4 regions of the Vibrio nigripulchritudo genome follow, and region 4 is predicted to be linked to each of the others. Evidence: predicted binding sites of a transcription regulator. Region 4 holds the regulator's gene; each other region holds the start of a gene.
What was found. Region 4 encodes PurR, which represses purine synthesis genes. Its sites were predicted from a motif close to TNANGNAAACGTTTNCNTNA; they were not measured.

Region 1: the regulator PurR is predicted to act here: its motif matches at 4,394-4,413, upstream of glyA (serine hydroxymethyltransferase).
Region 2: the regulator PurR is predicted to act here: its motif matches at 5,017-5,036, upstream of folD (bifunctional methylenetetrahydrofolate dehydrogenase/methenyltetrahydrofolate cyclohydrolase FolD).
Region 3: the regulator PurR is predicted to act here: its motif matches at 2,629-2,648, upstream of purE (5-(carboxyamino)imidazole ribonucleotide mutase).

What each region holds. Positions count from the first base shown of each region.
Region 1 covers NZ_AP027049.1:786,924-794,992, reverse strand. The annotation lists gene dnaK (molecular chaperone DnaK) at 1-1,109, opposite strand, end outside; gene QMG91_RS03810 (dicarboxylate/amino acid:cation symporter) at 1,375-2,640, opposite strand; gene glyA (serine hydroxymethyltransferase) at 3,089-4,339, opposite strand; gene QMG91_RS03800 (YitT family protein) at 4,688-5,299, shown strand; gene treC (alpha,alpha-phosphotrehalase) at 5,352-7,022, opposite strand; gene treB (PTS trehalose transporter subunit IIBC) at 7,089-8,069, opposite strand, start outside.
Region 2 covers NZ_AP027049.1:1,074,882-1,082,950, reverse strand. The annotation lists gene QMG91_RS05200 (methyl-accepting chemotaxis protein) at 1-1,502, shown strand, start outside; gene QMG91_RS05195 (hybrid sensor histidine kinase/response regulator) at 1,668-4,157, shown strand; gene QMG91_RS05190 (DUF2867 domain-containing protein) at 4,180-4,668, opposite strand; tRNA gene QMG91_RS05185 (tRNA-Arg) at 4,826-4,902, opposite strand; gene folD (bifunctional methylenetetrahydrofolate dehydrogenase/methenyltetrahydrofolate cyclohydrolase FolD) at 5,103-5,957, shown strand; gene QMG91_RS05175 (hypothetical protein) at 6,166-7,371, shown strand; gene QMG91_RS05170 (lytic murein transglycosylase) at 7,465-8,069, opposite strand, start outside.
Region 3 covers NZ_AP027049.1:3,942,055-3,950,123, reverse strand. The annotation lists gene QMG91_RS18045 (DUF494 family protein) at 1-314, shown strand, start outside; gene QMG91_RS18040 (DNA topoisomerase family protein) at 326-895, shown strand; gene QMG91_RS18035 (5-(carboxyamino)imidazole ribonucleotide synthase) at 941-2,068, opposite strand; gene purE (5-(carboxyamino)imidazole ribonucleotide mutase) at 2,074-2,559, opposite strand; gene QMG91_RS18025 (L-threonylcarbamoyladenylate synthase) at 2,751-3,308, shown strand; gene hemF (oxygen-dependent coproporphyrinogen oxidase) at 3,331-4,248, shown strand; gene aroE (shikimate dehydrogenase) at 4,349-5,179, shown strand; gene QMG91_RS18010 (DUF1488 family protein) at 5,184-5,450, shown strand; gene QMG91_RS18005 (gamma carbonic anhydrase family protein) at 5,703-6,257, opposite strand; rRNA gene QMG91_RS18000 (16S ribosomal RNA) at 6,746-8,069, shown strand, end outside.
Region 4 covers NZ_AP027049.1:1,420,776-1,428,844, reverse strand. The annotation lists gene torR (two-component system response regulator TorR) at 1-47, opposite strand, end outside; gene torD (molecular chaperone TorD) at 344-985, shown strand; gene purR (HTH-type transcriptional repressor PurR) at 1,301-2,305, shown strand; cyclic di-GMP riboswitch class I at 2,467-2,560, shown strand; gene QMG91_RS06750 (TfoX/Sxy family DNA transformation protein) at 2,685-3,275, shown strand; gene QMG91_RS06745 (putative signal transducing protein) at 3,422-3,751, shown strand; gene QMG91_RS06740 (alpha/beta fold hydrolase) at 3,729-4,526, opposite strand; gene glgA (glycogen synthase GlgA) at 4,727-6,184, opposite strand; gene glgC (glucose-1-phosphate adenylyltransferase) at 6,186-7,406, opposite strand; gene QMG91_RS06725 (EAL domain-containing protein) at 7,846-8,069, opposite strand, start outside.

The DNA.
Region 1 (8,069 bases), 630 kb from region 4:
ACTGCTTCATCAGGGTTTACGTCTTTACGAGCTTCTTTACCGAAGAATTCAGCCACTTTAGCCTGAACCATTGGCATACGAGTCTGACCACCAACAAGAATTACGTCTGTAATTTCGCTTACTGATAGATCTGAGTCTGCAAGAGCAACTTTTAGAGGCTCTAGAGAACGTTGTACCAGGTCTTCAACCAGTGCTTCCAGCTTCGCACGCGTTACTTTAACGTTCATGTGCTTAGGACCAGTTGCGTCAGCTGTTACGTAAGGTAGGTTTACGTCAGTTTGCTGTGCAGAAGACAGTTCGATTTTCGCTTTCTCTGCAGCTTCTTTAACACGCTGCATTGCTAGAGGGTCAGTCTTAAGATCGATGCCCTGCTCTTTCTTGAACTCGTCAACCAAGTAGTTGATTAGACGGTTATCAAAGTCTTCACCACCGAGGTGAGTATCACCGTTAGTTGCTAGTACTTCGAAAGTCTGCTCGCCATCAACATTGTCGATTTCGATGATAGAGATATCGAATGTACCACCACCAAGGTCGTATACAGCGATTGTGCGGTCACCTTCTTGCTTGTCCAGACCGTAAGCCAGAGCAGCAGCAGTTGGTTCGTTGATGATACGCTTAACATCAAGACCAGCGATACGACCAGCATCTTTAGTTGCCTGGCGCTGTGCGTCGTTGAAGTATGCAGGAACAGTAACAACAGCACCTGTTACTTCTTCACCCAGGAAGTCTTCTGCAGTCTTCTTCATCTTTTTAAGAACTTCAGCAGAAACCTGAGGAGCTGCCATTTTTTGACCTTTCGCTTCTACCCAAGCATCGCCGTTGTCAGCCTTAATGATTTTGTAAGGCATGATTTCGATGTCGCGCTGAACTTCTTCGTCTTCAAAACGACGACCGATCAAACGCTTGATTGCAAATAGCGTATTTTCAGGGTTTGTAACTGCTTGACGTTTTGCAGGTTGACCTACCAGCGTTTCACCGTCTGTGTATGCGATTACCGATGCTGTTGTACGCTCACCTTCAGCATTTTCAATAACACGTGGCTTGTCGCCGTCCAGTACAGAAACACAAGAGTTAGTAGTACCTAAGTCAATACCAATGATTTTACCCATCAGGCTATCTCCGATTAAATCAATTATCTTTTTGCTATATCCCCTTTAAGTGGGGATGAGGAATGGGGATTCAACCCCTACTCACAAAATATGTGTGCAAATCACTTTGCTTCGTCTATGCCCAATAGATAAGGGCATGGAATACCTTTTCAAGGGGACTCGATAAAAAAAGTTACGTTTTTTTTCGATTCAAGCTGAACCCTTGTTATTGCTAACAAAAACGGAGCCCTGAGGCTCCGCTAATTCTATGAGATTTACGTCGTATTTAGCTCACCTGAGCGGGTTCCGATTTCTCTTCTACACCAATTTCATTTTCTGACTTAGCAACAATCGTATTTACAGCGGTATCGCCCACTACGTTTGAAGACGTACAGAACATATCATTGATACGGTCAACAGCAGCAATAATAGCCAAACCTTCAGGTGGAAGACCCAGTTGGTGAAGCAACACGCCTACCATTACCACGCCGCCACCAGGAACACCACCCGCGCCAATAGAAAGAAGAAGGATTGTCAGACCGAGAGTAAAGATATCGGCTGAATTGATTGGCTGACCGAAAGCGTTCGCCACAAAGATAGTAGCCAGCGCAATGTAAATAGACACACCAGACATGTTCATGGTTGCGCCCAGCGGAACTCCAAAGCCTGCAACCGACTTGGATACATCCAGTTTTTCAGTCAGAGTACGCATGGTGACAGGAATCGTCGCGTTCGAGCTTGCTGTCGATAGTGAGAACAAAACCTGCTCACGTGTCGCACGCATGAACTGTTTCGGAGAAATGCCTGTCGCCAGACCCACCACGGTTGGGTAGAAGAAGAAGATCCAAAACACCAGCATTGCGACAACCAGCGCAACATAACCCGCCACAGAGGCAAGAGTATTGGCATCCAGTGTCGCACCAAGCTGAATCATAAGTGCAAATACACCATATGGCGCCAGGCTCATCACCAGCCCTACCAGCTTCATCATGATTTCATTCGCCATCTTGAAGGTACGAATCGCAGGACCACCACGTGAATCCAGAGCCTGAATCGCCAGACCAGTCAAAATCGCCATAAAGATGATTTGTAGCATGTCGCCATTCGCAAACGCCTGAACAGGGTTACTTGGGACAATATTTACGACCAGAGAGAAAATGTCTGGGGTATCGGTTGTGGTCAGAGCGATGGTTTCTGACACTGTACCCGCGAGGTTTGCACCAGCACCAGGCTGAACAATCATACCAATGGTAAGCGCCGCAGTAATCGCGATGATGGTATTGAAAATGTAAAGGGCAAAAGTTTTACCACCAAGACGACCAAATGCGGTGATGTCTTTCAGTTCTACGATACCGCAAACAATCGATACGTATACCAATGGCACAACCAATAACTTGATCAGTGAAACGAACATTCCACCAGCGCCTTCTGCGGCACCGAGAACGTAGGTATCCATGATGGCAATGCCATTAAACAGGTACTGAATTGCAGTACCAATCATCAGACCAGCAAAGAGGCCTATAAAAATTTTTGTTGAAAGCGATTTATTCATCGTTTCACTCCAGTTGTTTATGCTTGCATATAATGTTTTGATAGTTATTTACTGCATCAATTGAGGCAGAGGGCAGGAATAATACACACTGAATTTACAAATAAAAGGCACTATTAACAAAAATATCACAATGAACTTCACAAAATTTAATCCAATATTTTCCACCTTCCTTGAAACAAAAATCTAAAAACAAACAGGGTCAGTAAGTTAAGTCATTTACTGCTCAGGAAACAAACATCCTAGTTTTCATTAAAAATAAAGTCATTTAACCTTACGGATAGCATGCTTAAAAGATGAAATTCTAAAAAGCGAAAAACTAGGAATCTGCTTCAGTCGGCACAAAAAAACGCAGCCATCAAAGCTGCGTTTTTATATTCCACTGTTACCACATGAGGAAGCGCTAAAGGTGCGCTTCAACAAGCATACAGTCTAGTGAGTAGTGAAGAAATTAAGCGTAAACAGGTAGACGCTTACAGATCTCAAGCACTTTTGCTTTCGTTGCTTCGATCACTGCTTCATCACCCATGTTGTCAAGGATGTCACACATCCAGCCAGCCAGGTTCTTCGCATCTTCTTCAGTGAAGCCACGACGAGTGATAGAAGGCGTACCTACACGGATACCAGATGTAACAAACGGGCTGCGAGGATCGTTTGGTACAGAGTTCTTGTTTACCGTGATGTTAGCGGCACCCAGTGCTGCATCTGCGTCTTTACCTGTGATGTCTTTGTCGATGAGATCAACTAGGAACAGGTGGTTTTCTGTAGAGCCAGAAACGATGTTGTAACCACGCTCCAGGAATTCCGCAACCATTGCTTTTGCGTTAGCAACAACACGTTGTTGGTATTCTTTGAACTCAGGTTCCAGAGCTTCTTTGAATGCTACCGCTTTACCAGCGATAACGTGCATCAGAGGACCACCCTGACCGCCTGGGAATACTGCTGAGTTTAGCTTCTTGTAGAAATCTTCGCCCGCACTAGACAGGATCAGACCGCCACGTGGACCAGCCAGAGTTTTGTGCGTTGTTGTCGTTACGATGTGTGCGTGTGGCACTGGGTTCGGGTATACGCCAGCCGCAATAAGACCCGCAACGTGCGCCATATCTACGAAGAAGTAAGCACCTACTTTGTCCGCGATTTCACGCATGCGCGCCCAATCACAAACCTGAGAGTAAGCAGAGAAACCACCGATGATCATCTTAGGCTTGTGCTCTACAGCCAAAGCTTCCATTTCGTCGTAGTTGATCTGACCCGCTTCGTCGATACCGTAAGGAATAACGTTGTAGTGCTTACCAGAGAAGTTTACAGGAGAACCGTGAGTCAGGTGACCACCGTGTGCAAGGCTCATACCCAGAACTGTGTCGCCTGGATTTAGAAGCGCCATATATACTGCGCTGTTTGCCTGAGAACCAGAGTGTGGCTGAACGTTCGCGTATTCTGCGCCGAACAACTCACAAGCGCGGTCAATGGCCAAAGCTTCTACCTTGTCTACGTACTCACAACCGCCGTAGTAACGCTTGCCTGGGTAGCCTTCAGCGTACTTGTTTGTAAGCTGAGAACCTTGAGCTTCCATTACACGTGGGCTGGTGTAGTTTTCTGAAGCGATAAGCTCAATGTGCTCTTCCTGGCGAAGAGTTTCTTCTTGGATAGCTGCGAACAAGTCCGCATCGTAATCAGCGATATTCATATCACGCTTTAGCATCTGTATCTCCTGACTCAGATTGACTGAAAGTTTCAAAAAAACCACACAACGACCAAAAGCAAACGTTTTCGTCACCGTATTTGATGGGGTGCATTCTACATAATTTGATCTGCGTCATAAAGTGACTTTTGCAACTTTCTTTATGTAGATTCTTCATGATCCATGTGAGCCCGCATCATAGTGGTGGCACATATGATTGAGCTTTACGATATTACTGTCAACTTAAAGGTTTACACCATGTAAATCTAAGGTTACATAAGTTACATACCAAATTAGTAACCAAGCTATCGAAAACAACAGTTTTTCACTAGTATTCGCATCAATTTCGGTAAGTTAACATTCAAATTGATGGAAAAACACACACGCAAAGAAGATTGGATAGCCATTCTCACGGGCACATTTTTGGTCGCTCAGGGCGTATTCTTCTTACAAAACGCAGCCTTACTGACAGGTGGAACCACTGGCCTGGCATTGTTAGTCAGCCAATTAGTGCCTGTTAGCTTCGGTATGCTGTATTTTGGTTCAAATATTCCATTCTATATACTGGCCTGGAAGCGTTTTGGATTATCTTTCGCGATAACCAGTACCATTTCGGGTGCACTTGTCGCCATTTTTGCCGACAACCTACAGTGGCTGATTCAGATTGACCACATTAATCCCATCTACTGCGCTATCTCGGGTGGACTGTTAATGGGGTTAGGAATGCTGATTTTGTTCAGACATCACACCAGTCTGGGGGGCTTCAATGTGCTTTGCCTGTTCATTCAGGACAAAACAGGTTTTTCCGTGGGTAAAAGCCAGATGATCATCGACTGCGCTATCCTTATCGCTTCTTTCTTCTTTGTTTCTCTGGAAGTCATTGGCTTGTCTATTTTAGGTGCAGTCGCACTGAACTTAGTGCTTGCCATGAATCACAAGCCGACTCGATACAGCGTGAGCAAACGTTCAATGCAATCTTAAAACGAGAAGCCAGGCATAACGACCCGGCTTCTTATTACTTGTATCTGCTGCGCTAGTGCTCAACCAAAATTGTCCTTGTCTCATAAGGTCTAAGCGGCTGAGATAAAGGCTGTTCTACGTGCCCCTCATAGTTACCAAGAATAACTCTGGCGTTATCTATGTTTACTTCGAATGGCAAATCAAATTCAACGTTTTCACCATAGTAGTTATTAAGGCTAATCAAAGTCTGACTCGCGTTACTTCTAGAATAGGCAAATATCGACGGGTGAGTTGGTATCAGGTCTTTGTAATCCCCATCCGTTATCACCGGTATCGCTTTTCTTAGTTTTATCAAAGACTGATAGAAGTAAAAAACTGAGTTCTTGTCTTCAAAAGCCGCGACAGCGTTAATCTCGGTATAGTTGCTGGCAACATCTATCCACGGGGTCCCCTGAGTAAATCCAGCGTGTGAAGTGGCATCCCATTGCATTGGCGTTCGCGAATTATCTCGGGATTTACTCGCCAGAATCTTCATCATTTTATCGTGCTCTACACCCTGCTGATTCACCATAATGTCGTACATATTGGTACTTTCGACATCGCGATATTGCCCAAGCGAATCAAAATGAGGATTGGTCATGCCAATCTCTTCCCCTTGATAGATGTATGGCGTGCCCTGCATAAAATGAACAGAGGCAGCCAGCATTTTGGCTGACTCAACTCGAAACTCAGAGTCGTTCCCCAACCGGCTCACTATACGCGGCTGATCGTGGTTACACCAAAACAGAGCTCCCCACCCTTTTCCATTTAGCCCTTGTTGCCAGTGATTAAAAATGGATTTGAGTTGCAGAAAGTCGAGTGGCGCCAGGCTCCATTTCTCACCATTGGGGTAATCCACTTTAAGATGATGAAAGTTGAAGACCATGGAGAGCTCTTTGCCATCTAAAGACGAGTACTGCTGACAATGATCCAGCGTTGTGGACGACATTTCCCCCACGGTTACGCTGTCGTATTTCTGAAATACCGATTCACTGATTTCCTGTAAATACTCATGCACGCGAGGTCCATCAGTATAAAAGCGGCGACCATCTCCCTCCTCATCCGACGGAAAATCCTGCTGCTTCGAAATCAGGTTAATCACGTCAAGTCGGAACCCATCGACCCCTTTTTCAGCCCAAAAGCTGATCACCGACTTCACTTCTTCCCTTACTTTCGGATTCTCCCAATTCAAATCTGCCTGCTCTTTGGCAAACAGGTGAAGATAATACTGTCCTGTAGCTTCGTCCATCTCCCAGGCTGAACCACCAAACTTGGATTGCCAGTTGTTTGGCACACTTTCATTTACCGGATCACGCCAGATGTAGTAATCACGGTATGGGCTATTTTTGTCGCCTAGCGCGGACTGAAACCAGTGATGCTCAGTTGAGGTATGGTTGACCACAATATCCATAATAATCCGGATACCTTTGTCATGCGCTTCTTCCAAAAGCTGGTCAAAGTCCGCCATAGTGCCGAAATCAGGATTGATCGCATAGTAGTCCGAAATGTCGTAACCATTGTCTACCATGGGAGAAGCATAAACAGGCGTCAGCCAAATGGCATCAATACCCAGCGCTTTCAAATACCCTAACTTTGAAATGATTCCCTGAATATCACCCGTGCCAGAACTTCCGCTGTCACAAAAACTTTTTGGATAGATTTGGTAAACCGACGCTTTGCGCCACCAATCTTTATGAATTGTCATTGCTTTGATCTCAGAGTAAAGCGCAGGCAGCCGACAAGGGGGAGAAAGCAGGCTGCCTGCATAATGTTAAGCGGCTGCAGCAACCAGCTCGCCTTTTTGTTGGGCACGCTTGTAGAAGAACAGCGTCAGCATGGCTGGAACGAAGATAGCCACCAGCATAGCCACACCAAAAATGGTCCAGTATTGAGGTTGAATAGAAAGAATGCCCGGCAGACCACCGACACCAATTCCGTTTGCCATCACCCCTGCGCTGCCACAGATAGCCGCGGCAATTGCAGACCCAGCCATTGCACTGAGCATTGGGAACTTATACTTCAGGTTGATACCGTACATTGCAGGTTCAGTCACACCCAGATAAGCAGAGATTGCCGCAGGTACGGAGATGTCTCGCTCACCTTCTTTTCGGCTAATAAGAATGATACCTACAACCGCCGATGCCTGAGCAATGTTAGAAAGCGCAATCAAAGGCCAGATAGGCGTACCACCTAATTCCTGCATCAGTTGAAGATCTACTGCGTTGGTCGTGTGGTGCACACCAGTAATCACCAATGGAGCGTAAAGGAAACCGAAGATGGTTGCGCCAACAATGGCGAAGTCACCTGTCATCGCAGCTTTAGCAGCAAATGCCACACCATCGCCCAGCATACGACCAAACGGTCCGATCAACGAGTGAGCCAAAATCACAGAAAGCAGGATGGATACAAATGGCACCACCACCAGATATAAGTATCCTGGTACGATGCGTTTCAGGTTCGTTTCAATAAAGGCGAGCGCCATACCCGCTAACATCGCAGGAATCACCTGAGCCTGATAGCCTACCTTCTCAATCACAAACAAACCGAAATCCCACACTTCCGGCACTTCTTTACCAATCAGATAAGCGTTCATTAACTGAGGAGATACCAACGTGACACCCAAGGTGATACCCAGAATAGGTGTACCACCGAGCTTTCGAACTGTTGACCAGCAGACCCCTACTGGCAGGAAGAAGAAGATCGCCTCGCCAATAAGCCATAGGAAAGAGTGTACCGTTGCCCAGAACTGGCT
Region 2 (8,069 bases), 350 kb from region 4:
ACGAAAGTATGTATATGGACATACTGGCGATTCGTAATGGTGAAAAACCACTGCCGCAAAAGTATCACCAAATATACTGGGATCTGGTGATTAACTACGGCGAAAAACCAAAGCCGGACGGTCAGACCATTTCAATTCAGCAACGAATGAAGGACTTAGGCTTCTCAGACAAAGAGTTCGCGTTACTAAAAGAAGCACAAGGTAACTCAGATGCTCTGGTGAATCTGGAAGTGAAAGCTATGAACGCGGTTAAGGGTATTTTCCAGGATCCGAATTCTGGTCAATATACCTTACGCAAAGAGCCGGATACTGCGATGGCGGCGGAACTGCTTCACAGTAAAACCTACCACGTTGAAAAAGCCAAAATCATGAAACCGATCGATGGTTTCTTCTCTGAGCTTGAGAACCGAACCTTCAGTTATCTGGAGCGAGACTTTTCTTCTCTTGAGAAAGCGGTAATAATCACCTTAGCTCTGATGGCCTTATTACTCATCGCGGCTGTCATCGGTTTTGTCATGGTAAACAGAGTCGTGACCAAGCCAGTGACCAACTTGAGTGTCCAGCTTAAAAACATTGAGAGCAGTGGCAACCTCGGGCTTCGAATTGACAATGTGGGCAATGGTGAAATCGGGGAAATCGCTCAGCAGATTAACAGCTTGCTGGAATCTCTGCACACGACTAAAGAAACCTCGAACCGTGTCTCGGCACACGTTCAGGATCTGGCATCTCAAACGCATGGAGTGGTATCTGAAAGTCGTATGACTTCAGACACACTGACACAGGAAACCAATTCTGTACTGGTTGCGGTAGAAGAGATGGCTACAGCCCTGACACGAGTTACAGACGTCACAGTAAATGCCGAGAATGAAGCCTCACAAAATGACCGCAACGTAAGTGAAGGACAATCGTCCATGCAACTGGCAGTGGAGTCCATGACCACGCTGCAAAGCGAGTTCGGCAACACCCAGCAAGCGATGGAAGGGTTGATTTCTGAAAGTGCTCAGGTATCTGGCGTGCTGGACGTAATCAAGTCGATTGCAGAACAAACTAACTTGCTGGCACTGAATGCCGCTATCGAGGCAGCACGTGCCGGTGAGCAGGGTCGAGGCTTTGCGGTGGTAGCAGATGAAGTTCGCTCTCTGGCTCAACGTACACAGGATTCAACCAACGAAATCGAAGAGATTATTGCCAGCCTGCAAGAAAAAACCAATTCCATGGGTGGTACCATCAATCAGGCAGCTGGGCTAATGTCCACGGCTCATGAGAGCATCGATAAGATTGGTGAAGTCTTCGTTAAAATCAAAGACACCACGGGCACTATTTTCAGCCTCAACTCTGAAATCGCTCAGTCTACCGACGAGCAATCCAAGGTGTCTAATATGATCAACGAAAGCCTGTCTCAGATAAACGAGCTGACTAATCAGGTCGCGCGCTCAATTGAACAGGTAGAAGTGTCAGCTTCCAATCTGGATCAGAGTGCTAAAGAACTCGCTAATATGTAAGCGTCATAGTTATCACATAAACGTATCATTAGGGTGTCATTTGTTATGGCACCCTTTTTTTGTCACATAAAGGTCACAGTTCAACCATTTAGTGCTTTGCTTTGCTTTAAAAACACTCTATCTCTTTCTACGTTTAGATGATGACTGTTCACATTCGGTATGCCAATGATCGTTAAAGCATTTTCAAAAACCATCAAAGGTCAGATTGCCCTATCTATCGTAACCATATTCGCCCTCTTCCTATTGTGGGTGTTTGCTAATGGATACTTTAGTGCGCAACAAAGCAATCTGAATACGATCCGCCATAATCTGGCTAAAGCGCATACCTCGCTGCTGCAATTACGGCGTCACGAAAAGGACTTCCTTGCCAGAAAGGACGAAAAATACGTCAAACGTTTTGACGACGAAATTGTGGTGCTGTCGCAAACCCTGAATACCATCTATCTGCTCAGTAATCAGGGGAAAATTAATGTCCGCGACGATCTAAAAAACACACTCAGTTCGGTCACTCAGTATCAGGATCGTTTTGATGCTCTCGCTGTTACCTTCTTACACATTTATTCCCCTTCTGACGGCATACTCGATAAGTTGTTGCTCAACCTCGCTAAACTGCGTCAGGAACTGCCTAACGACTCTCAAACTGTTGAGCGAGTGATTGCTGAAACCGAACATCTGGTTCTGGAGATGGGAGCAAATCAGACCTTCTTGCTGGAGGTAGAAAACAAACTTCTGAAAAGTTTGTATCGCAAAGATATTTCCGAGAAGAAAAGCATCATAGATAATTTGGTCGCACTGAAATCGGGCTTAAACCCTGACAAAGACACATATGCCATGGTGCTACTGGATCAATCTTCGGAGCAAGTACATGACTTACTTTTCAGCCTTCGAGTGCTTGGTTTAAGTGAGACTCTGGGGCAGCATGGAGCATTGCGCGAAACCGCCCATCAGATCGAAGCCAATTTTTTGAAACTGAGCAAGCATATCGATACCGTTCTTTTAAAGTCTGAAGATACCATCAGTACTTACCAGTTAATCTTGTTCGTTATCATGTTGGTCGCGACAGCATTTTCACTTTTGATATTGGTAATGAATGCCACGAAAATTGAGAAGAAACTGAAAGTCTCGGTGCGCGACGCCGAAAAGGCCAACCGGGCCAAGAGTTCCTTCCTCGCCAATATGTCTCATGAAATCCGTACGCCGCTGAATGGCATTATTGGCATGGCAGAAATCTTAAAAGGCACACGTTTATCAGCCATGCAGAAGGATTATCTGAAAACCATAGATTCCTCTTCTCAAACCCTGTTAATGCTGATTAACGATGTGCTGGATTTATCGAAAATCGAGTCCGGCAAGCTGCAAATCTCCCCTCATACCTCTAATGTAAGAGAAGTGATTTATGACACCGCTGCACTTATTGCACCTAAAGCGCATCAGTCTGGCATTCAGTTAAACGTAGACGTCTCAACCGCAATTCCAGAACACGTAAAAGTCGATGAACACAAGCTGCGTCAGGTCATGATGAATCTGGCGTCCAACGCCATTAAATTCACCAAAGAAGGGTCGGTTTCCTTAATTCTATCAAGCCGAACTTTTGAGCCAGATTCAATCAGCTTGCTTTTCCGGGTGATCGATACCGGAATCGGCATCGATGTTGCCAAGCAACAGAAGATTTTCCAGGCATTTGAGCAAGAGCACAGTGACACCTCCAAGGAATTCGGAGGCACCGGGCTCGGTCTTGCCATTAGTGACAAAATAGTCGAACTGATGGGAGGAAAACTGGAGCTGATTTCTGCCAAAGGAAAAGGCAGTGAATTTAAATTTGAGATTACCTGCCCCATTGAACAAGGGCATCAGGTTCCAATTGGGAATCTTCCGTCGGTGTTGCTCGTCAATATTGCTTCTGACTCACCTATCTGCGATGAACTGGATCATTTCTCCGTCAATTATCTGCCTTACGATATGGACAACAGCGATCAGGAAGTGCCTCATAATTGCGTTGCCGTATGTGCTCAGACGACATCAGAAGAGACCAGCGCGACCTTGTCTCAACTGAGGCTTTCCCACTCAGATTTGCCGCTTGTTGTGGTACGCGACAATCATCAGGAACATTTGAACTTTGAACATTTGGTGGATGGTTATCTGACCGCTCCTTTATTTGGTTTGCGATTGCTTACGGTATTAAAAGAAAGCCAGACTCAGCACGTACCCGATGCCACCAATGAACCCGATTTCAACGAGTCACGCAGCTCTGCCACCAGCCAGATTCTGTTGGTTGAAGACAATGCCGTAAACCAGAAGGTCGCCGAGATTAATTTGGAAAGAATGGGGCTTAGAGTGTTCATTGCCAACAATGGACAGGAAGCGGTAGACGCGTATCAGGCAGACCCTAAAGGCTATGCCGCTGTGCTAATGGACTGCATGATGCCTGTCAAAGATGGTTTTGAGGCAACGGCTGAAATTCGGGCTTACGAAAACAGTAATCAGCTATCCCCAATTCCAATCATTGCGCTTACTGCAAGTGTGCTGGAAGACGATATTCAAAAATGTTTTGATGTGGGTATGGACGACTACTTACCTAAACCTTTCACCAAAGCTGTGTTCATCGCCAAGATGGAGAAATACGTCGAGGGTGTACAGGAAAGCACGGAGTCGTAGCCGACTCCGCTGAATTTCGAAACTATAAGTTTTTCAAAGACGCCGGAACAATCACCTTATGCGCCGGCGTGACAAAGAACATGTAAGCGCGTCCCAGCATGTTGTACACGTGTACTGTGGTTGTAGCATATACCTTGGTGTACCCACCTTTGTCTTCTAAAAACAGTGACACTTTCACATTCAGGTGTTTATCGTCATCTTCCATGATCACTTCACGATCCGAAATGCTATGAAGAGAGAATATTCCGACCATGTCGCCTGCCTGATATTCACTCGCGGTCTTGTTCGGCAATACATCGGTCAGTCTTCCCAAGTTCTTTAATCCAAACAGACCCACAATTCGATTTCGAGCGTCCATCAATTGGTTGACCCATGAAGGAGTGGTACTCACCAATCTTAAATACACCTCCATGGCAGACTCTCCACGGTTCTCAATCAACGTAGTGAACGTATCGCGAAAGTAGGACTCAGAAGTAAACTGATGAATACGGGCATCTGATTGGAATGTCATAAACTTCTCCAAGACTCAATGTTTCGAATTAGCCTACTCCAACAAGCCTTAATGTGTTGTTAGAAAAGTCATGCAGAGGAAAGAGGAATAAACAAGGCAGTATTAAACGACAAAACCCCGGCAACTCATTGAGTTATCGGGGTTTTGTTTGAATAAATGGCACGCCCTGCAGGATTCGAACCTGCGACCACATGCTTAGAAGGCACGTGCTCTATCCAACTGAGCTAAGGGCGCGCTACAGGGACAGGATTATACGAGATGCTTGGTTAAGGTCAACGAATTTATCTAACATTATGATTCGAATGACCAAAAAAAAGTCGGAATGGGGAAAAAGACACCGAAACCTCCTTTAGCAATCGTTTGCTTAATGGATATTGTCATATTTTTTTGCGACAATACGCCAAAAATTCAGCCCCCAAAACTCAAGGAATAACATGTCTGCTCAAAATATTGATGGCAAACTCATTTCTCAAACTGTTCGATCAGAAGTTGCAGCGCGTGTAAAAGCACGTACTGATGCAGGGCTACGCGCGCCAGGTCTTGCTGTGGTTCTGGTTGGTGAAGATCCAGCTTCTCAAGTCTATGTAGGCAGTAAGCGCAAAGCGTGTGAAGAAGTAGGTTTCGTTTCTAAGTCTTTCGATCTACCAGCAAATACAACAGAAGAAGAATTGCTGGCTTTGGTCGACGAGCTCAACAAAGACGGTGAAATTGACGGTATTCTGGTTCAGCTACCGCTGCCAGCAGGTATCGACAGCACTAAAGTTTTAGAACGCATCACGCCTGAAAAAGACGTTGATGGTTTCCACCCTTACAACGTTGGTCGTCTGAGTCAGCGTATTCCTAAACTGCGCTCATGTACGCCAAAAGGCATCATCACCCTGCTTGAACGCTACAACATTGAGCTTCGTGGTAAACATGCTGTTGTTGTTGGTGCTTCCAACATTGTTGGGCGCCCGATGACACTTGAATTGCTGCTGGCAGGTTGCACGACAACAACTTGTCACCGCTTTACGAAAGATTTAGAAAGCCACGTACGCCAGGCGGATGTGGTTGTCGTAGCGGTTGGTAAGCCTAACTTCGTTCCAGGCGCATGGATTAAGAAAGGTGCAATTGTGGTTGATGTCGGTATTAACCGTCTTGATTCCGGAAAGCTGGTCGGTGACGTGGAATACGACGTAGCAAAAGAAAACGCAAGCTTTATCACTCCGGTACCAGGTGGTGTAGGTCCTATGACCGTTGCAAGTCTGATTGAAAATACGATGCTTGCCTGCGAGCAATACAACAGCTAATCACTCATCTGAATATTGCAATAATGCTCTACCCCTTTAGGGGTAGAGCATTATTTTTTAAGCAGAAATCCCCTCTCCTACCCACATACCTTGTTACTAATAACCTCATTTTCTCTGGTATTTTTTTCACACTTTCCAAAGCTTGCTTTTGCACAACTTTTCCTCAAAATATCGAAAGAATTAGAAAATAAAATATGCAGGATGCATTTTGAAATCTTTTGTTATTTTACCGCAGAAACCCGAATTGCGTGATGCTACGTACATCAGGCGATGTACTGTAGAAAGGTACACAGACCATAAGCTTGAGAGTTCTGATGAGCTGTGGTTTGAAATCGAAAATAAAGTGAACCAACTCGATGACTCCGATTGTGACTCCTATGTTCTAGCTGTCATTATGGATGCAATGCAGGAGCAGCGGGAAGTTCACGTAAAGGGTGAGGTTTCGCGCACCTTACTTGGAAACATTGAGGAATTTCAGTCAGCCTGGAACAAGTGGCTGCCAGAGCTTTACCACATCGTTGATATTAAAGTTGATGTGGTCAATAGCGATCCGGTACTGCCACGTAACCAAGCTATCTGTGCGTTTTCTGGTGGTGTCGACGCGACCTTTTCCGTTTGGCGTCATCATAAAAAACTTGCGGGTTACCGCTCTCAAAACATCAGGCTATCTGCCTTGGTGCATGGTTTCGATATCCCTCTGAATGATAACGAAGCATTTGAAAACGCATTCAAGCGCTCTGAGTCTACGTTGAGCGATGTCGATATTCCTCTGGTCGCCATCAAGACTAACTATCGACTCTGGTCAAAAGTGAACTGGGAACATGCATTTTCTACAGCTCTTGTCGCTACACTCAGTAACATGAAAAGAGAAGCTGACATATGCATTGTTGGCAGCAGCGAACCCTACGACAGCTTAGTCATTCCTTGGGGATCGTCTCCAATTACTGACCACTTGCTAAGTTCCAGTAGTTTCGCAGTTATTCATGATGGAGCCAGCCACAGCAGAACAGAAAAAGTGGATGAAATAGCAAATTGGCAGAAAGGAATCGACAACTTACGAGTATGTTGGCAAGGCGATCTTAAAGACCGAAATTGTGGTGTTTGTGAAAAGTGTTTGAGAACCAAGCTCAACTTTTTAGCGACAGGCAATGGCATTCCTAAAAGCCTGCCGGGCTCCGATATTCACAAAGCGCTGCGTGGGATCGTTCTGAAAAACGATGCTGTAAAAGAAGAATGGAAACAAGTTTTAGAGCACGCAAAGAAAAATGACATCAACCAGTCTTGGGTTTCCGAAATTCCCGCCATTCTAAAACGCACAGATAAAACCCTCGCTCAAAGAGTTTTCCCTGAAGGAAGTAAAAGAAAAGCGGTTGCGAAATCTTTCATAAGAAGGCTGAAAGGTCAGCCTCAGTAGCCATATCTAAACTAAAGAACTAGAAAGCTAAAAAATAAAAAGGCTGAACTCTATGGAGGGGTTCAGCCTTTATTGTTAATGCAGAACTGCAAATCAATAAACAATCTTATCTGCTAAGTGACTCACCGCAATACCGAAGTAGTATGAGCGATTCCACTTCATCAACACTTGATAGTTGTTGTAGATAAGGTAGGCACGTCCATCTTCGTCGTCTGGCATGATTAGCCACGCATCAATGTCCTCTTTTGGCTGAGGCAACGGCTTCCCGTTGATGCGTGTCAGCCCTAGTTTGCGCCATTCAGCCAGAGTTTTGGCTTTGTCTTTCTGACGCCCCTCTAGCTTCATATCAAATCCGGCTGGCACAGTAACCTGGCGACCCCAGGTGTACTTATCGTCCCACCCAGACTGACTTAAATAGTTCGCCGTAGAGGCAAAAACATCAGACTTGGTGTTCCAGATGTCTTTCTTGCCATCATTGTTGCCGTCGGCGGCATAAGCAATGAACGAGCTAGGCATAAACTGACACTGCCCCATCGCCCCTGCCCATGAACCTTTCATCTTGTGCGCCTGAATGTGCCCTTCATCAAGAATGGTTAAAGCTGCCATGGTCTCTTTACGAAAAAATGCTTCGCGGCGACCGTCATAAGCCAGCGTGCTCAATGCATCGATAACCCCATAACCGCCTGTCAGCTTGCCAA
Region 3 (8,069 bases), 1.5 Mb from region 4:
AGCAAAGCGATGCACAATCCGCCATGAGAACCAGTGCAGCTACGTCGGTACGTATTTACACTCGTACCGAAATGTCACGCTTAGACCTGGAATGCCGCGGATTCCTAATGTTCCTTGAGCAAGTCGAAGTACTAACCGCTGAAACCCGTGAAATGGTCATTGACCGTGTCATGGGGCTGGAAACCAACGATTTCCAGCTCGACGATCTGAAATGGATTGTGCTGATGGTGCTGTTTAACGTACCTGGCAATGAAAACGCCTACACCCAGATGGAGGAGCTCCTGTATACTACGGAGAGCGGTATTCTTCATTAACGGTGGAGTGAATGAGCGGTAAAATCGATGCACAACTTTTCTCTGCCCATGAGCATGCACTGGAAACAGAGCCGTGCCCTCAATGTGGCGGAGAATTGTCTTTGCGCCATGGCAAACATGGTCCTTTCCTAGGGTGTAACCAATACCCTGCTTGCGACTACATTCGTAACCTTAATCAGAATGACGGTCACGTCGTTAAAGAGCTTGGCGTACCTTGCCCAAAATGTGCCAGTGAGCTGGTATTAAGGCAGGGTCGATATGGCATGTTTATTGGTTGCAGCAGCTACCCCGAATGTCATCACATAGAATCTCTGGATGCACCAAAGGAAGAGCAAGTTCCCGAAGACGAGATAGCGTGCCCAGAATGCAAAACCGGGCATTTAGTAGAAAGAAAATCTCGCTACGGCAAAATGTTTTATGCCTGCGGCAGCTACCCTAAGTGCAAGTTTGCCGTGAATCACAAACCGGTTATCGGGACGTGCAGCGAATGTAATTACTCACTATTAGTAGAGAAGAAACTGGCGTCCGGCGCAAAAGTTGTGTGTGCGAATCGGAAGTGTCAGAAAGAGCAAATTCAATAAAAAACGGCACTCATATGAGTGCCGTTTTTTACGAGTAATTACGTGTTACAAAGCTTGAGCACTTTCCTTTAAAGCGGGAAAGGCATCGGCATCCAATATGCTTGCAAGCTTTACCAGTGCCGCTTTCAACGCTTCGTCGCTGCCTGCGCACACATTGATGTGTCCCATTTTACGACCTGCACGCTTCTCCTTGCCATACCAGTGAACGTGACACTCTGGCATCGCCAGAACACTTTCTGGTACTTGGTCTTCACCTAAGATGTTGACCATAGATGTCGGACGCACAAGCTCCGTACTGCCTAAAGGCAACCCACACACAGCACGTAAGTGGTTCTCGAACTGGCAGGTTTCCGCACCCTGCTGAGTCCAGTGACCAGAATTGTGAACACGAGGCGCGATCTCGTTAACCAGCAGTTCGCCATTTACATCGAAAAATTCCAATGCCAAAACACCAACATAGCCAAGTGATTCGGCAACCGCCGTGAACGCTTTATTTGCCTGGGTTTGCAAAGCTTTATCATCAATTGCCGTCGAAAGCGTAAGTACACCATCGGTATGAACGTTCTCTGCCAGCGGGTAGATTGCGATTTCGCCTGCCGCATTTCGAGCGCCAACTAATGACACTTCACGCTGAAATGGCACAAACTCTTCTGCCACGATGGCTTGGTTTGGCGTTTCTGCGATGCATTCAGACATTTCCTGCCAAATCGCCTCTGCCTGCGCTTTGTCTTTTAAGCGCCATTGTCCTTTACCGTCGTAACCGCCAAGCGTGCTTTTCAGCACCATTGGAATGCCAACGTGTTCGATGGCTTGCTCAAAGGCCGCTTTGGTGTTGATCACAAAGTACTTGGCGTTTTTAACGCCAGCGTTATCGAGTAAAGATTTTTCGATGCGACGATCACCACCTGCTTTGATGGCATCGGTAGTCGGGAAGAATTTGCCGCTTTTCTCGCACTCATCCAGTACATCATGAGGAATGTGTTCGAACTCAGCCGTAATCACGTCCGCCTGGTTTATCGCATTGGCTAACCCACTGCCAGTAACCTGGTTAGTTAGCGGATGAACAATGTTTTCCGAGCCCACATCAAAAGCGGAAATTTCAATGTTCAGAGGCGCACCAGCCAAAGACATCATTCGAGCCAGTTGACCAGCACCTAAGACTAGAACGTGCATGGGTATCAATCCTCTGCTGGATTCGGGTTAGCCAAAACCGTATCTGTTTGCTCTTGGCGGAAAGCTTCAACTTTTGCCATCACATCTTCATTGTGTGTACCAATGATTTGTGCTGCTAGGATACCAGCGTTTGCAGCACCGGCTTCGCCGATTGCCAGCGTACCTACTGCGATACCTTTAGGCATCTGAACAATAGAAAGCAAAGAATCCATGCCTTTCAGAGCACGAGACTGAACCGGAACACCTAGAACCGGTAAGCTTGTGAATGCTGCAGCCATACCCGGCAGGTGAGCCGCACCGCCAGCTCCGGCGATGATAACCTTGATACCACGCTCTTTTGCGCTGTTGGCGTAGTCGGCCAATAGTTGCGGTGTACGGTGGGCAGAAACCACTTTCGTTTCATAAGAAACACCAAAGCGATCCAGCATTTCTGCTGCTAGCTTCATGGTTGGCCAATCAGATTTAGAACCCATAATAATACCGACTTGCATCTCAAAACTCCTTCAGCGCTTTTATTGGGTGAGCGGATATTTTGCGCGCATTATACGTAGAAATGACATTAAGGAAAACGTTTGCGCAAATTCGTTTTAAGGTTTGATACAGTTTCCCGGCAAATTACTTTGAGTGGTCGTGTAAACTCTTTGTACACTATTGTTCAAATGTTAAGTAAAAGGGCCTCAAATTGACCAATTTTGAAAACACAGTTCAAGCACTGCGCGATGGCGAAGTGATTGCTTACCCTACGGAAGGCGTATTTGGTGTGGGCTGTGACCCTGACAATGCTGAAGCCATTATGAAGCTGCTAGAGCTTAAGAAACGCCCGGTCGAAAAAGGGCTGATTCTTATTGCTGCAAATTTTGATCAATTAAAGCCTTACGTAGATGAGAGCGCACTAAGCGAAGAAGCAAAGGCGGCTGTGTTCGCGACCTGGCCAGGTCCTGTTACCTGGGTGATGCCAGCGAAGCCAGAGCTGTCAAACCTGCTTTCGGGTCAGTTTGACTCAATTGCGGTACGCGTAACTGACCACCCTCTGGTTCAAAAACTTTGCGAGACGTTCGGTAAACCGCTAACCTCTACCAGCGCCAACCTGACAGGTGAGCCTCCATGCATGACTTTTCAGGAAGTTCAGGTTCAACTGGGCGATCATTTAGTGGCGATTCTGGAAGGCGAAACGGGTGGACGCGAGAAGCCAAGTGAAATTCGTGACGCTTTGACTTCCCAAGTATTAAGACAGGGGTAACCTGCGAACAAAGGAACATACGATGTCAGAGATAAACAAAGATGCAGTAAAGTACTTTTTATTGAGTCTGCAAGACACCATTTGCCAGAAGCTGGAAGACGCGGATGGTAAGGCGGTGTTCAAAGAAGACATCTGGCATCGTGAATCTACCGAGCGGTTAGGTGGCGGTGGTCGAACTCGTGTGATGACGGGTGGTCAGGTTTTTGAGCAGGGTGGTGTCAACTTTTCTCATGTCTCTGGTCGAGAAATGCCAGCTTCTGCGACCGCTCATCGCCCTGAACTGGCAGGACGAAAATTCGAAGCTATGGGGGTCTCTTTAGTGATGCACCCAAATAACCCTTACATACCCACGTCCCACGCTAACGTACGCTTTTTCATTGCAGAGAAAGAAGGTCACGACCCCATCTGGTGGTTTGGTGGTGGCTTTGATCTGACTCCTTTCTATCCGTTCGAAGAAGATTGCCAGTACTGGCACAATACCGCTAAAGAAATCTGTGCGCCGTTTGGTGAAAACGTCTATGCCGAGCACAAAAAGTGGTGTGATGAATATTTCTTCCTACCTCACCGAAACGAGACTCGTGGCGTCGGCGGATTGTTTTTTGATGATCTGAATGAATGGGGATTCGATAAAAGCTTTGAATACATCAAAGCCGTAGGGGAAGGGTACACCGACGCGCTGCTTCCAATCATCGAGCGCCGAAAAGAGACAGAGTTTGGTGAACGAGAGCGTCAATTCCAGCTTTACCGACGCGGGCGCTATGTTGAATTCAACCTGGTTTACGACCGAGGTACTCTGTTTGGATTGCAAAGCGGTGGGCGTACTGAATCCATCTTAATGTCCATGCCGCCATTGGCTCGATGGGAATACGACTATCAGGTTGAACCTGGTACCCACGAAGACGATTTGTGCCAAAATTACCTAAAGCCCAGAGATTGGTAGATTGCAGTCATAAATGCGAGAGTCCGATGGCTTGAGGCTATCTGGGTATGATGATAGGGTCGGTTAAAACGACCCTATTTCTATTTTTGCAGGCAAGGAAATGACGCAAAACATCGATCAGTACGTAGTATTTGGCAACCCCATCGGGCACAGCAAATCCCCTTTTATTCATACACTTTTTGCCCGGCAAACGAATCAATCGCTCACCTACACAACCATGCAGGCACCTATTGGTGGCTTTGTTGAGTCCGCAAAAGAGTTTTTTGCAAATGGAGGTCGAGGTTGCAATATCACGGTTCCATTTAAAGAGGACGCCTACCAGTTTGCTGATCGATTGACCGAACGAGCACAACTCGCGGGTGCAGTGAATACACTGAAAAAGCTCGACGATGGAGAAATCATTGGCGACAACACCGACGGAGAAGGTCTCGTTCAGGACTTGCTTCAGTATCAGGTTCCCCTCAAAGGCGCGAGAATACTGATTATTGGCGCTGGTGGTGCGGCGCGTGGTGTTATCAAGCCGTTACTGGATCAGTCCCCTGCAAACATCGTGGTGGCTAACCGCACTTTTTCTAAAGCCCAAAGATTAGAAGAAATGTTCAAAGAGTTTGGTGCCATTCAGGCAGTGCCAATGGAAGAGATCCAAACCTCCTTCGATGTTGTTATCAATTCCACTTCAGCCAGCTTGAGCGGTGATTTACCTGCTATTAGCCCGGAAATATTTGATAAACACACCGTGAGCTACGACATGATGTATGGGCAAGGTCTTACTGCATTTAATCAATGGGCAAAAGACAAAGGTGTAGCTCAGACCTACGATGGGTTGGGAATGTTGGTTGGGCAAGCGGCAGAAAGCTTTATGCTTTGGCGTGGGTTAAGACCGGGTACTAAGCAAATCTTAAGAGAACTAAGAAAAAATTTAGAAGGATAACTCAGTGAATCAGTCGATTTTATTTCCAGACATGCAGACATGGGATGAAGAGAATCAAGCGATTCGTTTTCCTGCCCAGCAATCAGGTATGTTGATTGAATGTCTGGTGTCGTTGGAAATGATTCAAGAGATCAGTAAAGAAGAGATCAAAGAAGAACAGCAAGCTCTTTCATTATTCTCACAGTATCGCTTCGAGATAGAAGAACTTGCTGAATCTTTAATAGAAGATGAAGACTACGACAGTAACGGTAATATCGTCATTACTTGTTAGGGTCTGTTAACCTTTCGAGATGATTTTTGCAGCGATTTGTGGCTTCTTTATACAAGGCAGCGCTTATTCGGTGTAGTCGCTCTACATCAATAAGCGGTAACGCAGTAGAAAGGAGCCACAAATGCTGCCCAAAGGGTTCGTTTCTATGTGTTTTACTCTTTGTTGCAAGGTATTTACTTAGATTGACTAAGCGAAAGACCTTGCGCCGCGATTAAAACGCATAGAACTCGAACAAAATTTAACCGCGAAAGGTCAACAGACCCTAATGTCTTCTACTTCTGTAAGATATTCATTTTTAGTCCGTACGTAGTTGCTGGCGGACTTTTTAAGAAACGCAGTCTCTTTTTCAGTTAGTGGTCGAGCTTGCTTTACGGGGCTACCGACATAGAGGTAGCCACTTTCCAATACCTTGTTTGGTGGCACTAAGCTGCCCGCTCCAATCATCACATCGTCTTGAATAGTCGCGCCATCCAAAACAATCGCACCCATCCCCACCAGTACCCGGTCTCCAATGGTACATCCGTGAAGCATCACTTTGTGTCCAACCGTCACCTCGTTACCAATAATAAGAGGGTAACCTTCGGGGTTCTCAGGGTTCTTGTGCGTAACATGTAGAACAGACCCATCCTGTACGTTGGTGCGATCACCAATGCGAATATGGTTCACATCCCCTCGTGCAGCAACCAAAGGCCAGATACTGGCATCTTTTCCTATTTCAATATCGCCAACCAAAACTGAGCTGCTATCTATATAGACGCCCTCACCAATTTTTGGGCAAATACCCTTATAACTTCTCATTGAGCTCATAATTTCTCCTTAACTAAGGCGATTAAAGGGCAAAAATCGATAGAAGAGTAGTGAAAATACACTCTTTTGAATAAAAAACACCCAAACGATTTAGAAATCAAAAAAAACATCAAAAAGCACTTGCCAATGTGATGCCGATCTCTATAATGCCCCCTCGCTGACACGGGATGGCTTCGAAAGAAACCGAGCGAGTCAGAGGTTAGATTAGAATGCTGAAAAGCAAACGAAATAAACTGAAAAAAGTGTTTGACACAAATGTTTATCTCGCTAAAATAGCCGTCCGATTTGAGCAGAGCTCAAATCAATGTTCTTTAACAATATAGACCTATCAATCTGTGTGGGCACTCGTTGATGATAATCCAAATAGATACTTCGGTATCGATTTAGGTTTCAATGAACTGAGTGACCAATCGGTAGCAATACCGGCACAGTCAATTCAAACATTACTATGTAATGTAATCAGTATTCATTGAGCCGACCAAAATCTTAAATTGAAGAGTTTGATCATGGCTCAGATTGAACGCTGGCGGCAGGCCTAACACATGCAAGTCGAGCGGAAACGAGTTGTCTGACCCTTCGGGGAACGACAACGGCGTCGAGCGGCGGACGGGTGAGTAATGCCTGGGAAATTGCCCTGATGTGGGGGATAACCATTGGAAACGATGGCTAATACCGCATAACAGCTTCGGCTCAAAGAGGGGGACCTTCGGGCCTCTCGCGTCAGGATATGCCCAGGTGGGATTAGCTAGTTGGTGAGGTAAAGGCTCACCAAGGCGACGATCCCTAGCTGGTCTGAGAGGATGATCAGCCACACTGGAACTGAGACACGGTCCAGACTCCTACGGGAGGCAGCAGTGGGGAATATTGCACAATGGGCGCAAGCCTGATGCAGCCATGCCGCGTGTGTGAAGAAGGCCTTCGGGTTGTAAAGCACTTTCAGCAGTGAGGAAGGGTGTGTATTTAATAGATGCGCATTTTGACGTTAGCTGCAGAAGAAGCACCGGCTAACTCCGTGCCAGCAGCCGCGGTAATACGGAGGGTGCGAGCGTTAATCGGAATTACTGGGCGTAAAGCGCATGCAGGTGGTTTGTTAAGTCAGATGTGAAAGCCCGGGGCTCAACCTCGGAACTGCATTTGAAACTGGCAGGCTAGAGTACTGTAGAGGGGGTAGAATTTCAGGTGTAGCGGTGAAATGCGTAGAGATCTGAAGGAATACCGGTGGCGAAGGCGGTACCCCTGGACAGATACTGACACTCAGATGCGAAAGCGTGGGGAGCAAACAGGATTAGATACCCTGGTAGTCCACGCCGTAAACGATGTCTACTTGGAGGTTGTGTACTTGAGCCGTGGCTTTCGGAGCTAACGCGTTAAGTAGACCGCCTGGGGAGTACGGTCGCAAGATTAAAACTCAAATGAATTGACGGGGGCCGCACAAGCGGTGGAGCATGTGGTTTAATTCGATGCAACGCGAAGAACCTTACCTACTCTTGACATCCATAGAACTTAGCAGAGATGCTTTGGTGCCTTCGGGAACTATGAGACAGGTGCTGCATGGCTGTCGTCAGCTCGTGTTGTGAAATGTTGGGTTAAGTCCCGCAACGAGCGCAACCCTTATCCTTGTTTGCCAGCACTTCGGGTGGGAACTCCAGGGAGACTGCCGGTGATAAACCGGAGGAAGGTGGGGACGACGTCAAGTCATCATGGCCCTTACGAGTAGGGCTACACACGTGCTACAATGGCGCATACAGAGGGCGGCCAACTTGCGAGAGTGAGCGAATCCCAAAAAGTGCGTCGTAGTCCGGATTGGAGTCT
Region 4 (8,069 bases):
CTTCGGGTAACCACATCGTCTTCTACGACTAATACGTGATAGCTCATTTACACCACTTTCTTTTGTATTTATAAGGTTTAATTTGTTCGTCGTTATAATTGAAAAAAAGACAAACTCGCCACAGTTTATTTGCGACTCTTTATATTCTATTCACAAATCGTTACATTTCTAGCGAATTCACTAAAATCGAGTTAATTTCCTAACTTTTATTGATTCAAAACAACCTATCCGTTCCTGTTAACAATCCTCTATTTCCTTTCATTTTTCGCCATTCTTTGGAATAGTTCTGTTCATTTTTATCCGTTAAAATTGCGTCATCTATTTCGTCCGGAGTGTTAACGCCATGCAAGAAACCAAATTATTCAATGAGAAGCGAGCGGAAATATATTGGTGGCTATCGAGTTTATTTGCTCGTGAGATGAGTGATGAAGAACTTGCGAAATATCAAACTGCTGAAATTCGGGGTTTTATTGGTGGCTTGGCAGAAAACAGTGCGCTCAACTCAGCAGCTACACGCTTGATCGAAGCGTTGAATAAACTGCAAGACCGCGAAGATGCAAGGCTGGAGCTTGCGGCTGATTTTTGTGGGTTGTTCCTGACCACCGATAAGCACGCGGCACTGCCCTACGCATCCATTTACCACTCAGGTCTGTTAAATGGCGAACCAACCAGACAGATGGAAGCGCTATTGCTTGAAAAAAACATCGCGATGATGGAAGGGTTCAAAGAGCCTGCCGATCACCTTGCAATTCAATTAGATTTCCTAGGTAATTTGATTGTTAAATCAAACGAAATTCTCAATGAAGAAGCGCTTGAAAAAGCACTGTTGGAACAGAAAGATTTTATTGAAACACATCTTATGACATGGCTGCCACAGTTTAATGAAAACTGTCAAAAGTATGATGACTTTGGTTTCTATGCCTCTGTTTCTCAGCTTTTAATAGACTTCATCCGATTGGACTGCGATTACATAGCTGGAGAATAGGTATACCAAAGCCACTGCGAGATATTTGGTGATAATACATGAGATATAAACCTAGTTGCTTAATTCGAATTCGTTATCTTCATAAATGTGACACTTGGTATAAATTTTTACGAATCCGTCCATTGTCTAATGCCGAATTAAAGACTAAGATCGTGATCGCAAACGATAAAATATGAAATCGCTGAAATGTTTAACCTAAGCCGCTGTTTTAATAGCGGTTTTTGTGTTTTTAGCCGAATTTAAATAATACAATTAAAATCCGCCCGCTGAATTTTGATTTTACCTCTCAGCCAGGCTCTACAGGATATTTGTTTTATGGCCACAATTAAAGATGTCGCACGACTAGCCGGAGTATCGACTACAACGGTATCCCACGTTATTAACAAAACTCGCTTTGTCGCTGAAGCCACACAAGAAAAAGTAAAAAAAGCAGTCGATGAACTGAACTACGCACCAAGTGCAGTAGCGCGAAGCCTAAAATGCAATACCACACGAACGATAGGAATGTTGGTTACACAATCAAGCAACCCGTTTTTTGCCGAGGTTGTTGATGGTGTAGAAAGCTACTGTTACCGACAAGGCTACACACTCATTTTATGTAACACTGGTGGTATCTACGAAAAGCAACGCGACTACATCCGTATGCTGGCAGAAAAACGCGTCGATGGCATCTTAGTCATGTGTTCTGATCTGACTGAAGATCTTCGCGAAATGCTGGATGCACATGCCTCTATTCCTAAGGTCATCATGGACTGGGGTCCTGAAAGTTCTCAGGCTGATAAGATTATTGATAACTCCGAAGAAGGGGGCTATCTGGCAACCAAGTATTTGCTCGAAAATGGTCACACTGACATTGCTTGTTTAACTGGTCACGAAGAAAAGGTGGCGTGTATCGAGCGTGTTGAAGGTTACAAACGCGCACTGAATGAATTTGGCGTGGAGTTCAACCAAGAACGAATTCTTGTGGGTAACTTTGAGTGTGACACAGCCGTTATCGCAGCAGACAAGATCCTAGCAATGGACAAACGCCCAACTGCTGTGTTCTGTTTTAACGACCTTATGGCACTAGGTGTGATTAGCCGTTTGCAGGAGAATGGTTTGCGTGTTCCTGATGACATATCAATCATCGGTTACGACAACATTGAACTGTCTGGGTATTTCTCCCCTCCCCTGACTACCGTTCACCAGCCAAAACGTCGTGTCGGGAAAACCGCATTTGAAATCTTACTTCAGCGAATCAAAGACAAAGAGCATGATAAGAGAATCTTCGAAATGCATCCGGAGATCATAGAGCGAAGTTCTGTTAAAAAGTTAAATTGATTTAGTTAATTCTAATAAAGCCTGGTTATAATCCAGGCTTTTTGCGTTTTTGGTCAAATAAGAAACAATATTTATATCTATGCATTTATTTTTTGGATTAAGATCACACTAGAGGCATCTCGATGTGATTCTTGTTCAATTTTTTCTCTATGATTTTACTGTCACGCACAGGGCAAACCATTTGAAAAAGTGGGACGCAAAGCTTCCGGCCTAAATGGATGTATAAAAAATCCAAATGGTAGCGGGGTTGCCGATGGCAAATATGCATACTTCTTTTCCAGAGTTAACCGAACTCTGACATCTGGCTGCATCACTTTGCTATTTTTTCTCGGACCTGAACTTAGTAGTGGCATAACTTCTTTAGCCGAGACAGTACAGCATGGATAAACCAATACTTAAAAACTCATTGAAGCTATTTGAACCATTAGGGACGATTAAATCACGTTCAATGTTTGGTGGTTTTGGCATTTTTGCCGACGACACTATGTTCGCCTTAGTAGTTCAAAACACGTTACATATCAGAGCTGACTCAAAAAGTGCTCAAAAGTTCGAGCAACAAGGTCTAAAGCCTTACGTTTACAAAAAGCGTGGATTCCCGGTCGTCACCAAGTATTTTGCCCTCCCAGAAATCAGCTGGGAAAATACTGACGACATCATCGAAAAAGCATCGCAAGCACTCAAAGTTGCGAGAACTGAAAAGCAGAAGCAAGCCGAGACTAAACCCACTCGCCTTAAAGATCTGCCAAACCTGCGTTTGGGCACTGAACGAATGCTTAAAAAAGCAGGTATATCCTCTGTTCAAGAATTGCAGGATTATGGTTCAGTAGAAGCTTATAAAGCCATCAAGCAAACACATTCTAGTGATGTGGGGCTTGAGCTTCTATGGGCACTTGAAGGTGCTATCAAAGGAACTCATTGGTCTGTCATTCCTCAAGACAGGCGAGATGAATTGATGAAGCGTCTGAGCTAAGTAACCTTTGTAAAAAAGCCTCCTCTCGGAGGCTTTTTTATTGCTGCAATTCACAGTTTGGTGCAGAGCAACAAACCACACTCTCTAGACTCCTGTCATACTTAATATAACTCCAGGTCATTCGACCAAACCAAATAGGAATCATTATGAAGTTGTACTCTGCCTCGCTGCCTACAGAAGCCCACATTGTTTGCGAATTGCTAAAAGCGCAAGGGGTAGATGTGGAAGTACGAGGAGAAGGTTTGTTTGGTCTACAGGGTGAGTTGCCTTTTGGTTCCGATACAGAACCCTATATCTGGTTATTAAACGAATACCAGTACGACAAGGCAAAAACCATAGTCGATGCTTATCTAAACCAATCGGAGAACAGAGAGCAGCCCAACTGGTGCTGCCCTGAGTGTGATGAGTGGATTGAAGCGCAGTTTGGTGCCTGCTGGAAGTGCGGCTATCAGGTCAGCGAGAATGTTGACGAATAAACTCTATCGACTCTTCGTTAAAAATGTCCGGCTTTTCTACGTTACACACATGCCCACAATCTGGGATTTCAATCAGTGCGCTCTGCTTATGTACTTTGACCATCTCTTTGACCGGTCTTAAGAACATATAGTCTTTGTCACCCATCAGATAAAGAGTCGGAATAGGAAGCTCCTTCTCACGGAAATACTTCATCAGTGGGTTAACGTCTGCCGACAAGGTATACCAACGCTTAAATTCTTTCTGGCACAACTTCTTAGCTTCGCGGACAAACAGGTGCCGAGATTCTTTCTGGTTTCGTTGAGGCATTACGATATAGGCAAACAAGCTGTATAACCACATATACGGGATGATATGCTTGCTCCAGTCCCCTACCTTCACCAACACCTGAGAACGGATGTCAAAACGCGTTACAGCGCCTCCCATCACCATGGTAGACACTCTTTCTGATGCCATTTCAGCAAGATTTCGGACAATGATGGTGCCCAATGACATTCCGACAAAATGCGCGGACTGAATCTTAAGATGATCCAATACCTGAAGAATATCCTGACAGATATCTTTGAAGGTATAGCTCTTTTTCATCAACCCCTGAAACAGGTTATTGGACTTGCCATGACCTCTCAAGTCGATGAGTAATAGGTTGAAATGCTGCTTGTATGCCTTGATTTGCTTGAACCAAATCGAAGAACTGCCACCAGCACCATGAACAAAAACCACCCATTCAGAGCTGGTTGGGTGGGTATATACCTTATGAAATAACAATGAGTTAGACATCGCTTAACAATATTTTTGAAACTTTCTTATTTTATTATCTAAAAGCTTACCACACTCTGAACAAATATGTGGTTTAAGCAGTATTCATCAAGCTTCATCAATCATGATTTGTTATGTGAACAAATGAAAGTATAGTAATTTTATAGACTTAAGATAAGAAAAAGCCTCCCGTAAGGAGGCTTAACGTTATTTTGACTTTTTTAATGAAGTAAGGCTGCCTGATACATATTGACGTATTCTTTGGCGGATGCGTCCCAACTAAACTCGGTATTCATTGCATTGAGCTGTACTCTGAGCATCTCTTCAGGTTGCTGAAGATAGAATATGAGTGCCCGCTGCATTGCTATGAGTAAGGCTTCCGGTGTAGGCTCCAAAAAACCAAACCCGGTTGCGCTGACCCTATCGGTATCATAGTCCGTTACCGTGTCTTTCAGTCCCCCGACCTCTCGAACGATTGGCAACGTACCATAAGCCATACTGTAGATCTGATTCAGACCACAAGCTTCAAATTCAGAAGGCATAAGGAAGAAATCTGCCCCAGCCTCCACCAAGTGCGCCAGGCGATTATTGTATGCTTCAATAAACGCGAGTTTGTTGGGGAAGCGACGAGCTATCTCATGCAACTTGGCTGCAACCTGTGGCTCTCCCGTTCCAACAATCACTACTTGAGCATCATTCAGCAGAAACTGTTCAAGTATTGGCAGCAGATAGTGAAAACCTTTCTGATGTGTCAAACGGCAAACCATTCCAAAAACAGGAAGATTCTGATTTACAGGAAGCCCCACTTCATTTTGAAGCTGGCGTTTGTTGAGCTGTTTTCCTTCAGCAATGCTAGAGGCACTAGCCTCGTAGTGATACTCCAGATATCTGTCAGTTCTTGGATCCCATTCACTGTAATCACAGCCATTCAGTATTCCGTATAGGTCGGCACTGCGATGAACAAAGTCATCCACCATCCCATGAGAACCCAGGGCAGTCATGAGCTCCGCTGCATAATTAGGGCTAACCGCATTCACCTTATCGGCATATGCCACACCGGCTCTAAGCATGCTGATGTGATCTTGTCCGTACTGGATGTTTTCCAAACCAGACAGGTTAAGTTCCGGAATAATTTCCAAGTCGTGGTAGGAGTAAATCCCTTTAAAAATCGCGTTATGAACCGTTAAAACGCTTCGAATAGATTGAAAGCGTTCATCGTGTTCGTAACGGGTTTTTAGAAGAAAAGGCACAAGCCCTGTATGCCAGTCATTGGCATGGACAATATCTGGTTTTATGCCTAGCTTGGGCAGCATATCAAGGCACGCAGAAGCAAAGAATCCAAAACGCTCACCGTTATCAGGGTATGCCTGATTCGACTCAGCGTACAGTTCACTTCTATCAAAATACTGATGACATTCAACCGCAAAAACGGGAACCCCATCCAGATCTAACTTCTTAACCTGATATTTAACATGAGGCCAGAAATCAAGCTCTGTAGTCAGTACCACCTCTGCCTCTTCCCGCCCTGGCAACGTCCGATACCCTGGAATGGCGATAGATACATCGTGTCCCAATGTTTGCAGAGCTTTAGGCAGCGCTTTTGCTACATCGGCTAAACCGCCGCTTTTTACCAAACCTTCCGCTTCAGAAACCGTAAACCAGATATTCATGTGATCCATCTTAGAACCCAACTTTTGTTCCTTTCTTGATGACGACAATGCCTTCCGGTGAGACATGAAAACGTTGAGAATCCAATTCTAAGTCTTCACCAATGACGGTTCCCGGTGCAATCTCGACATCTTTATCAATAATGGTTCGGCGTATTTTACAGCCCGCACCAATTTTTACATCACCTAACAGAATCGATTCGCTGATAACGGAGCCGCTGGCAACGTTGCTTCGATATCCTAACACCGATTTATGGATAGATGACCCCTGAATGTAGCTGCCCCCCGACACTAAGCTGTCATTCACCCGAACTCGGCAGTCGTCGTTACTATCGACAAAAGTTGCGGGTGGTAATGGCGGGTAGTAGGTATGAAGCGGCCAACTACGGTTGTAGAGAGAGAACTCCGGATCTTTGTCCAGCAAATCCATATGTGCCGCCCAGTAAGAATCAATAGTTCCGACATCACGCCAATAAGCGGTGGCACGCTCACCGTTAATTTTGTTGGTTGAGAAATCATAAACGTAAACCTCACCCGCCGGGAACATTTTTGGAATGATGTCTTTGCCAAAATCATGGCTTGAAGAACCATTATCGGCATCTTCGCGTAGTTCTTTTCCTAGAGCATCGGCTTCAAAAATGTAATTCCCCATAGAGACCAGCGCTTCATCTGGGCTACCCGGGATAGGTTTAGGGTTTTCCGGCTTTTCTTGGAAACCAATCATCTTCCCGTTTTTATCCACTTCAATCACGCCAAATTGCGATGCTTCTTTAAGTGGCATACGAAGAGCAGAAACCGTAAGCTTCGCTTCCATTCGCTTGTGGAAATCCAACATTTGTCGGATGTCCATTTTGTAGATGTGATCCGAGCCAAAGATGCACACCTGATCTGGCTGCGCAAGCTCTATAAAGCGAATGTTCTGATAGATGGCGTCTGCTGTTCCTTCGTACCAGCGTTTTCCGTCGCGCATTTGCGCAGGAATCGGGTCGATAAACCTGTCAGTAATCCCCGACAAGTTCCAGCCTTTTTTCATGTGAAGGTAAAGGGATTGCGACTTAAACTGCGTGAGAACGTAAATTCTCATTAAGTCTGCATTTACGAAATTATTCAGAGCGAAGTCTATCAGACGATAACTTCCTCCAAATGGCACCGAGGGTTTACTGCGTGATTCTGTCAGAGGTCTTAATCTGGAGCCCTCTCCCCCCGCCAAAATCATTCCTAATACACCAGCCATTATATATCTCCATATCTTATAGTTTTCAATCCGAACAATCAGAGAGAACCTCAAATCGTCGCGGCATACGTCCATGTGCTGAGACAGCATGCAGCCATATGCCAAGACGACATTGCATCGCTAGCTTGAAAGCACAAAACAACATTTTGGGTGATCTCCGAAGAGATAACTGTCGCTCACATGGTGAGCCTGATCTGATAAAGCTAAGAGAATGGAATTTTGTTGATAAATTTCTCATCCCACCAAGCAAATCAAGCGAAAATACTGATATTGTTCATTTTTTTATAATTGCGCACATCTATACTTATACTTTATGGAATGCGCTTTATGAGCTCATTTTTAACTGATTGCATATGCAATTACAATCATTATTTTGCGATCCGTAACAACAAATGTGCAATCAACAGCAAACGTTTGCGCGTTGTAACCTAATCGTTAACTAATTGTTTTTAGCTGGTGCATCCTTGCACAACTTTTGTGCAAGCAATTCTCGAAAAGATATGGCATCTATGGGTGGACTGAAATAATAACCCTGGCTAAATTCGCACCTTTTCGCTTCAAGATATTCATATTGACTTAAGGTTTCGATACCTTCTGCAACCACGCTTAAACCCATGTTATGTGCGATAGAAATGATCGCATCCAGCAAGACAGTGGGTTCTC